Regions from separate parts of the Ureibacillus sp. FSL W8-0352 genome, predicted to be linked through region 3. Evidence: riboswitches for the same ligand, from Rfam matches in the RefSeq annotation. Region 3 holds a riboswitch; each other region holds the start of a gene.
What was found. Region 3 has a riboswitch for thiamine pyrophosphate ahead of NST98_RS14030 (LuxE/PaaK family acyltransferase). Riboswitches for the same ligand answer to the same signal wherever they lie in the genome.
Positions count from the first base shown of each region.

Region 1: linked by a shared signal. The riboswitch ahead of thiM (hydroxyethylthiazole kinase) and the one ahead of NST98_RS14030 (LuxE/PaaK family acyltransferase) in region 3 are both predicted to bind thiamine pyrophosphate.
Region 2: linked by a shared signal. The riboswitch ahead of tenA (thiaminase II) and the one ahead of NST98_RS14030 (LuxE/PaaK family acyltransferase) in region 3 are both predicted to bind thiamine pyrophosphate.

Region 1 covers NZ_JBBOQT010000001.1:695,675-698,957, reverse strand. The annotation lists gene thiD (bifunctional hydroxymethylpyrimidine kinase/phosphomethylpyrimidine kinase) at 1-732, opposite strand, end outside; gene thiM (hydroxyethylthiazole kinase) at 735-1,481, opposite strand; TPP riboswitch at 1,561-1,662, opposite strand; TPP riboswitch at 1,722-1,824, opposite strand; gene NST98_RS03555 (reverse transcriptase-like protein) at 1,964-2,617, opposite strand.
Region 2 covers NZ_JBBOQT010000001.1:2,329,086-2,332,368, reverse strand. The annotation lists gene NST98_RS11805 (M23 family metallopeptidase) at 1-963, shown strand, start outside; TPP riboswitch at 1,207-1,312, shown strand; gene tenA (thiaminase II) at 1,412-2,098, shown strand; gene tenI (thiazole tautomerase TenI) at 2,114-2,716, shown strand; gene thiS (sulfur carrier protein ThiS) at 2,713-2,922, shown strand; gene NST98_RS11785 (thiazole synthase) at 2,925-3,283, shown strand, end outside.
Region 3 covers NZ_JBBOQT010000001.1:2,782,262-2,785,544, reverse strand. The annotation lists gene NST98_RS14045 (FMN-binding negative transcriptional regulator) at 1-278, opposite strand, end outside; gene NST98_RS14040 (GNAT family N-acetyltransferase) at 284-805, opposite strand; gene NST98_RS14035 (MarR family winged helix-turn-helix transcriptional regulator) at 826-1,278, opposite strand; TPP riboswitch at 1,452-1,563, shown strand; gene NST98_RS14030 (LuxE/PaaK family acyltransferase) at 1,617-2,705, shown strand; gene NST98_RS14025 (acyl-CoA reductase) at 2,702-3,283, shown strand, end outside.

The sequences.
Region 1 (3,283 bases), 2.1 Mb from region 3:
TGGATTTTCAATTGCCATTTGAACAAATTTTTTCGCTTCGATAACGGACTCTTTTAACGAAAGCCCCTTACCTAAATTTGCTGTAATAGCTGCAGAAAAAGTACACCCTGTTCCATGGGTATGTTTCGTATCAATTCGTTTTGATTTTAATTGAAAGAAAGAGCCGTCTTGAAAAAAGACCGTATCAACAGCAGATGGACCTTCCAAATGTCCGCCTTTCATTACTACACAATTAACACCAAGTTGCAAAATCTTTGCTGCTGCTTGTTGAATGTCATCTGCTGTTTCAATTTTCATACCTGTGATTTTCTCAGCTTCTGGAATATTAGGCGTTAATACGGTTGCTATTGGCAATAATTCATTTTTCATCGCTTGTACGGCCTCTTCTTGCAATAACGCTTGCCCACCTTTTGCAATCATCACTGGATCAACGACTATTTGAATATTTTTATCTATTAAATTTTTTGCAATCGTTTTAATAATATCTGCAGAAAATAACATACCTGTTTTTAATGCTTTCACTTCAAAATCTTGTAAAACTGTATTCAATTGTTGTTCCACAAATTCAGACGTTGCAGGATAAATACCTTCTACGCCTAATGTATTTTGAGCAGTCAATGCGGTAATGACAGATGTACCAAAAACATTTAGCTCCTGAAATGTTTTTAAATCCGCTTGAATGCCAGCTCCCCCGCCGCTATCTGAACCAGCAATTGTCAAGACAATATTCACAGTTATTCACCTCTTGAAATTTGATGTAATCCATTTAATATTTCAACTTGGAAGGAACCAAGGTATTTTTCTTTCGAAGCATTTTCAGCGACTTTTTTATAGTCAGCTAATACATTTCGAATATTTTCAAGTTTTCCTCCATCCAACGTTAATGCTGCAGCACAAATAGCACTTAATAAACAACCTGTTCCTGTAACTTGAGTCATTAACTCATGGCCACCACTAACTGGATAGTGTTCTATACCGTCAGTCACGAAATCTTCTTTTCCAGATACAGCGACAATTGCACCATACTTTTGAGCAGTTTCCTTAGCAACAAGGGTAATATCCATTTCTCCTTCTCCACTATCAACTCCTTTTGCTTGCCAATTAATTCCCGCAATTGCTGCTAATTCTCCAGCATTACATCGGATTAAATCAAATTTAATCTCTTTTAATAAATTTTTTGTAATTTCTTTACGATATGTTGTAGCCCCCGCCCCGACAGGATCAAGCACGACAGGAATGTTTAGTTCATTTGCTTTTTTGCCAGCTAATATCATTGCTTCTACTGAATTTTTATTTAATGTACCAATATTAATTAATAATCCGTTTGCAATAGCGACCATGTCTTCTACATCCAATGGCTCATCTGACATAACTGGTGAAGCTCCAATTGCAAGCAAACCATTTGCAGTAAAATTCGTTACAACGGTATTTGTAATACAATGAATTAATGGATTTTTTTTTCTTATTTTGATTAAGCTCATATATATCCTCCTATAATTGTAAAAATTTATGTAAAGAAAAAAGCTCCTTTGCACGGCGCAAAAGAGCTTTGAAAATAGAACACAATCTTTCATTGCTCCCTACGGCAGTGCTAACTGCATCAGGTTCTAAGGGTTAGGTGATATCACCTTCTCAGGCACTTGGCCACCCCTGCAATTATCATATGAAATAAAAAAACTCTCCAAGTTTGGAGAGCAACAATACACATAATCATAATTCATACGATAAGGTATTTTGCTCCCTACGGCAGTACTAGCTGCATCAGGTTCTAAGGGTTAGGTGATATCACCTTCTCAGGCACTTAGGCCACCCCTGCAAAATTTAATAATTTTTTAGTTGTTATGAAAATTATAACACATTTTCATTTTATTTTTTCAAATAATTTAATAGAATTTAAAAAGATTGCTAGATAAAACAGCTAAATCACTTAAATTCTAGATTGAATGTCACAAGTTTTTCTCGATTAATCTAACTCTATTTTTCCTTCAATTATGGTATTATTCAATGCTTGAGTTGCTAATCGATCGGCTTCTTCATTCCCTTTTCGCGAAACTAATTCAAATTCAGGTTTAATTGCTAGTTGATTTAATTTTTCATCAATTTTATTCGCCCAATTTGTTAATTCTTTTTCATAAATAGGCCATTCTCCACTCATTTGATTAATAACAACCTGTGAATCACCAATGAATCGAACAGTTTGATGATGAACGCCTATCACTTCTAACTCTAGAATACTTCCGTATAATGCCGCATATTCCGCTTCATTATTAGATCTTAAGCCAAGTTGCATTAAATTTTTTCTAGTTCGATAAGATTTTCCGTTTTGTTCAAAATATATGGCAAATCCTAAACCGGCTTTTTGACTTTCTAAATCATAACCACCATCAAAATACACTGTCACATTGGATGGCTCAGTTTCGATTTCCTTTAAATATTTTTTTATTTCTTTAACAGACCATGTACTGTCATATTGATCAATAAAGGTCATATGTTTTACTTTTCCGGTTTTCTTTAATTCTTCTGCAATCAATAGGGCTTGAACTGGCGGCATTTCATCTGATCGAAAAGTTGTTTCCAATCCTTTATGATGATACGTCCATTCAATGGTTATTTTCATGAATATAACCTCCCTGTTCCTGTTTACTTCAACAATTCGATATGTGCACTAATGTAGGCTTTGGTTTTTAATTTTTTTTATGAAATGTAATCGAACATAACGAAACTTCAATCGCTTAATTCGATTATACATGATACGAAAAGATGAGCGGATGTTTGAATAATCTTCAATGAAATCGAGAATGACATGTTCAATCATAATGAAGAACCATAATGTAAGGAAAAGAACAAGGATTACACCATCAAATAATTTTGTGACTATCAAGTAATATGAATAGAAGAAGTATTTAATCGTTATAAAGATGAAGCTAACTGTGATGATAACTATTGGAATATATCGAAACAACAAAGTTTTTTTTGTGAAAACCATAAGGAGAAAACTTACAATACAACAAATCAAGACAAATATTACAGTTAACATATTAATAATCATTCAATTCACCTCACTATGCAACTGGATGAAGGAAATTACCACTTTTTTGTTATTTTTTTCCTTTAATAACAAAAATATTCAATAACGTGAGGCATTTTTAAAACAGTAATCATAAAACGATTTATGAGCTTAATTAACACAAAAAGGAGCGATACCGCCCCTTATTCTTTAACCATTTAAAAAATTCAAAATAATCAACCTGTAGAATCACTCCCTCACTTTATTACTACAGCT
Region 2 (3,283 bases), 450 kb from region 3:
TTGGCGATTGTATGCTTTTATATATTTCCGACTTACGTAAATGCAAAAGAAACGAAGGAAAATGTTTATCAGGAAAGAATGAATTTGTACAAAAGCTACGAAACGCCATTTGTCCCATGGTATCGTTTGGCGGCGGTCGATCAATATGAAAGAAATATCCAAGAAGTACGGAAGGATATTCCGAAGCGTGAGAGTATCATCGCGATTCAGTTTTCTCCTGAATTTTGGGTTGGAGAATTGAATCCAAATGAGGAAGATACTTCACCTTTTTCAATTGGATATTTTGGGGGGAAAGGTCTTGATGGAAACGGAGATGGCAAGGCAGATCGAAATCATGACCAAGATATTCTTTATACAATGGCAACGTATTTAAGCGAATTTGGCCCGTCAGAAGAGGATTTTAAAACTGCCTTATGGGAGTATTACAAAGATGAAAAAATTATCAATCAAATTATAACCATTCAAATACTTTATAAACATTTCAATTCTATTGAGTTAGACAAGCATATTTTTCCCCTCCCAGTTCGAGGCTATAATTACAGCTATAAAGGAACTTGGGGTGCTAGCAGGGGATGGGGCGGAAGACGTATACATGAAGGAACGGATATTTTTGCAGGCTATGGAACGCCTGTTCTGTCAACTTCTTATGGTGTTGTAGAAGTGATGGGCTGGAATCAATTTGGCGGTTGGCGAGTTGGCATTCGGGATAATCAAAATACGTATCATTATTACGCACATTTAGCATATTTCAATAAAGATTTGAAAGTTGGAGATATTGTAGAACCGGGAACAATTCTTGGCGCCGTAGGAAGTTCTGGATATGGTAAAGAAGGAACGAGTGGAAAATTCCCTCCACATTTACATTACGGAATGTATAAATTTAATGGCCGTACAGAATGGGCATTTGACCCATATCCACATCTTTTGCAATGGGAAAAACAAACAAAGAAGGGACAAAAATAACAAGAGTTGCTTTAGCGAAAAATCGCTAGAGCAACTTTATTTTATGGTAGAAGCCGCAAACATTTTTAGCTAAAAGTATTTGAAGAATATCCAGTCTGCTAAAAAAGATTATGCTTTTCAATGAGACACTGGGAAGTAGAAAGTTATATATAGTTGGAATAAAATAACAAAATTTATATTCATTTTAACTTATTGAAAATTTTATGAGTTCATGTAACAATGATTGTAATTTAATAAAGCATTATAAATCACTAGGGGTGCTAATTCATTTTAGCTGAGAGAGGCATTGCCTCAACCCTTTGAACCTGCACTAGGTAATGCTAGCGAAGGGAAGTGGTTGTTGGGACTCGTATTGTCTATTATTATATCTTTTTGCATTTCGGGTTTTAAGCCACTTCATTTTTGAAGTGGCTTTTTTTAATGGTGAATTGAATGGGAGGGAGAAATGATGAAATTTACTGACCGACTTTTAGAAAAGTATTGGTCGACTTGGAGGAAAAACCATGAACATCCGTTTGTAAAAGAGTTGGGTGAAGGCACATTGGACCCTGACAAATTCCGTTTTTATATGATTCAAGACTATTTATACTTAATCGATTATTCCAAATTGTTTGCTTTAGGTGCGGTGAAAGCGCCAAATCTTGAAGTGATGACGGTGTTTGCCAACCTGCTTTATTACACAATGAATGGAGAAATGGCGTTGCACAGAAAATATGCGAGTCGTTTTGGCATAACGGAAAAAGAGCTGGAAGAGGCAAAACCGTCTCCGGTAACGCTTGCATATACGCACTATATGTTAGCTGTTGCACAAAATGGTTCTATCGCTGAACTTGCAGCTGCTCATTTAGCTTGTGCATGGAGCTACTGGGAAATTGGATGTGAACTTGCTGAAATCGAGGGTGCTAAAGAACACGGATTATATGGAGACTGGGTAAAAATGTACAGTTCCGAAGAGTTTGGCCAATCAGCGCAATGGAATCTCGATTTGCTTAATCAATTGGCAGAAGGAAAACCGGAATCTGAACTTTTACGACTAGAAGAAATCTTCTTAAATACAACACGATTTGAATACATGTTTTGGGACATGGCATACAACAGGCAAATGTGGCCGACTGATGAAAAAGTCAATGCATGAAAGGAAGTCAATGTATTGGAACTGCATGCCATAACTGATGGAAAAAAATCAATTAAAGAGCTGAAAGAGATTATTACATCCATTGCCGATGTTGTTGATTACATTCATATACGCGAGAAAAGTAAAGTGCCCGCAGAAATCGTTGCGCTAGTAGAAGAACTTATTTATGCAGGGGTGGAGAAAGAAAGGCTTGTTATTAACGACAGGCTTGATATAGCCCTACTTACGGGTATACGGAACGTACATCTTCCAGCAAACAGTCTTCCGGCAGCAAAAGTAAAAACGGCGTACCCATATATGAGAGTTGGGGTTAGCGTGCATTCCGTTGAGGAAGCAAAAACTGCTGAAGAAGCGAGGGCAGATTATTGTCTTTTCGGTCATGTATTTGAAACGGACAGCAAAAAAGGATTGGCAGGTAGAGGAACGAATGCCCTAGGTAAAATCGTTGAACAATTGCAGATTCCCGTGATAGCGATTGGTGGAATTACGCCAGACAACGTTGAACAAGTGCTGGAGAAAAAAGTGCATGGCATTGCGGTGATGTCTACCATTTTCTCATCGAGTCAACCAAAGGAAGCCGCAATCCATTTAAAAAATATTGTTCAAAAAGGGGGATGAAGTTGCATCTTTACATTAATGGCCGAAAAACAGAAGTGCAAAGTAGTATTCAAAGTGTTGAAGATTTGTTGAAGTTTTATAAATTACAAGATCGCATAGTCGTGGTTGAACAGAATGGCGAAATTGTATTGAAAGAACAGTACAGCAAGCAGCTAGTGAATGATGGCGACAAAATTGAAATTGTCCATTTTGTTGGAGGGGGATAAACATGTTAAAAATTGCAGATAAAGTTTTACAATCAAGATTGTTGTTAGGTACAGGGAAATTTCCGAATTTTGAGATTCAAAAGGAAGCGGTAGAAGCATCTGGAGCAGAGATTTTAACTTTTGCGGTCAGAAGAATGAATATTTATGCACCATCCCAACCGAACTTTTTAGAAATGTTGGATCTTTCCAAATACACGCTTTTACCGAATACGGCAGGAGCCAAAACAGCGGAAGAAGCAGTGAGAATTGCGAAACTCGCAAAAGCTTCAGGGTTATGTGACATGGTGAAAGTCGAAGTCATTGGGGATGATAAAACTCTTCTCCCTGATCCTATTGAAACATTAAGAGCATCAGAAATGTT
Region 3 (3,283 bases):
TCATGGCTATACCAAGATGATGAGATATATGCGTGTGGACCTTGGTAAATTACAAGCACGTTTTCATTTTGTGATTCAAAGCTTTTCCATTGAGGGTTGTTGATAGCTAAATGTCCCGTTATATAATAATCATCTCCTTGCTTTCGCAACTCCAACGGTAAATGAGTAGCAATTGGTTTATTTTCAAATGTCGAAACAATTGTGCCGAAGGAGTTTTTCTGAATAAAATCAATGATTTCGTCTATATCCGTCACTGTAAAATATTTCGGTATATACATGCTAATCAACCTTCCAATGTTTTGATCATAATCAAGTCAGTCTGCTCTTCATCCCCCATATAAAAGGAATGAGATTCTTTTTGAACAAATCCCATTTTCTTATAAAAACCAATTGCATTTTCGTTCTTTTCCCAAACCCCAAGCCAAATTTTCTTTTTATTCCATTCCTTTGCAACTTCAATCGCTTTATTTAGCAAGACTTTTCCAAGTCCATGCTTCTGAAATTTCTCTCGAATATAAATTCTTTCAATTTCAAGGAATTCATCGCCCATTTTTTCCGTCTGAGCATCATCACTATTGACTTTTAAGTAACCCGCCAATTCATTTTGGTAATAGACAAAGAAAAATTGTGAATGAATATTGGATAGCTCTTTCTCTAATTGTTTTATATTAAATGCCTTTTCTAAATATACTTTCATATTTTCAGGTGAATTTTGATCTTTAAATGTGTAATAAAACGTTTCAATGCCCACTTCTTGTAATGTGTGCAAATCTTCAAGGGTACATGTTTTTATTTTGATTGTCATAGTGAACATCTCTCCTCATATCAATAATTTCGTTTGTTTCCCTTCTTAACGTATTCCCAATCTTTTTCAACATTTTTTCTTACCCGCTGCAAAAGATTGAATAATGTTTCCACTTCTACTTCAGATAATCCTTGTAAAGCTACAGCGTTAGAATGATCATGTTCTCTTATTAAAAACGGATAAACATTATTGCCTTTCTCGGTCGCATAGAGTTTCTTAATTTTTTTATTTTGTGGATCCTCTCGCTTTTCAACAAATCCGTTCATTTCTAGTTTTTTTATTGCGCGTGATGCAGTTGTCCGATCCACTTTGATCATTTCAGCCAACTTTTCTTGAATAATTCCTGGGTTCTCACATATTCGTACAAGGTACAAATACTGACCTTTTGTTAAGTCATATTCTTTAAACTCGATATTACTGATTGAATCTAGTGCTCGTGCTATCATCCCAATTTCACGAAGAACTTCTTTCATAATGAACCCCTCTCATTTTGTTGTAAATGCAATATTTTTAGTTCATTATACTCAACTTTTGTTGCATTTACAATAAAAAATAAAACCAATTGAATATCTACATAATCTTAGGATGAAAATTCAAAAAAATTTGCAATCTTTCACAAGAATAAGTAGACTTTATATTGAAACTGAATATATTAACCGGGGGCTTGCGGAAGCAGGCTGAGAGTACGACTAATCCGTCGTTGACCGTTTGAACCTGATTTGGGTAATGCCAGCGCAGGGAGTGTAGTAAGTCGAATTATGCACTTTGCTTAGGCAGAGTGCATTTTATTTTGCGGAAAGGGTGAAAACCGATGACTCAGCAACGAGAAATCATAGAGGAACTTTCTCAATTTATCAAAAAGAATCAAGCTTCAGAAGAAGAGTTTAATAGCTTGGCTTTACATATTTTTAATTATCAATACAAACATAATCTCCCCTATCAAACATTTTGCCGCCAAAAAGGAAAGACACCGCGGCTTGTGAAAAATTGGCGAGACATTCCTTATGTGCCGATGAGTGCCTTTAAAGAGGTTCCATTGACATGTTCAGATCCAGAGGCAGCGGTTAGAGTCTTTATGACAAGCGGAACAACCCAAGGAAAACAAGGCAAACACTATCATTCCACTCTCGAAATCAGAGAACTTTCCATGATTATCAACTTTAAAGAACGGTTTATGAAAGAAACAAATCGCATCCGCATGGGAATTTTGTTTCCAACTGAAGAGAAAATGCCGCACTCATCCTTAGCCCATTATTTAGCTCTTGTCATGAAAGAGTTTGGCACAGAGGACAGCTGCTATTTATTAAAAGAGAACGGCGTACATATTCAAAAAATCATCAGTGAGTTGGAACATGCCGAAAAAACAGGAGAACCATTTGCTTTGCTCGGAGCAAGTTTCAGTTTTGTTCATTTGTTTGAGGAATTGGAGCGTTTAGGAAAAACGTTTAATCTGCCGAAGGGAAGCAAAATTCTTGATACTGGTGGTTATAAAAATAAATCAAAGGAATTGGATTTAAATGAATTTTATCAGTTGCTTGAAAGATATTTCGGTGTAGATAGAAGCAATTGTATTAATATGTACGGCATAACAGAGCTAAGCACGCAATTTTATGATGATGGCAATGAGGTCGTTCCATCTATAAAAACTGGACCTAGTTGGATTCGTACGAGAGTCATCAATCCGTTAACAGGTGAAGAGGTTCCAGAAGGAGAACGTGGTGTTTTAGTTCATTATGATTTAGCGAACTTTAATTCCGTAATGGCGGTTGCTACTGAAGATGTAGGAATGGCGGTTGATGAAGGATTTTATCTGTTCGGTAGAGTTCAAGGTGCCGAGGCAAGGGGATGCTCGCTAGCGGTAGAAGAGTTTATTCAATTGGCGAAAGGAACAGCAAAATGAGAATAACAGCTGGATATATTCCAAATATCGGAGAAACGAAATTTGATAAGAAAATCCTGAAGTTTCAGGATTTAGAAGTGGAACTGCCTCTCCTTACATTAGAGCAAATGCAGAGGGTCATTGACACGGTGAAAAGAGAAAGTGCGGAAATCTTAAAATCACTGTCGGTATCAACAGTAGTGGACATCATCGGTTATGTAACGGAACAATTTTTGGACCGCAGTTCATCTTATCGACAGCAGGCGGAAAAGTTGCTTCCGATTGTCACCGGCTATGATGAGGAGGTAATTCGCCTTGGTCTTACATCTTTTTTAAAAACATTTCGCAAGCACGAACTCCAGCGTTTCCTAGTAGAAGATTTAGGAAATCCATTATTATTAGATCATTTTCAGCCGCGCGCAAAAGGTGGTTTTTCAAAAGCAATTGGACCAGAACTCATTACCCATGTATGGGCAGGGAATGTTCCAGCACTGCCTATTTGGAGTTTCGTATCTGGTCTGCTAGTAAAAGCAGGAAATATCGGAAAAGTTTCAAGTTCTGAACCTCTTTTTGCCGGCTGGTTTGCAAAAGCCTTAGCA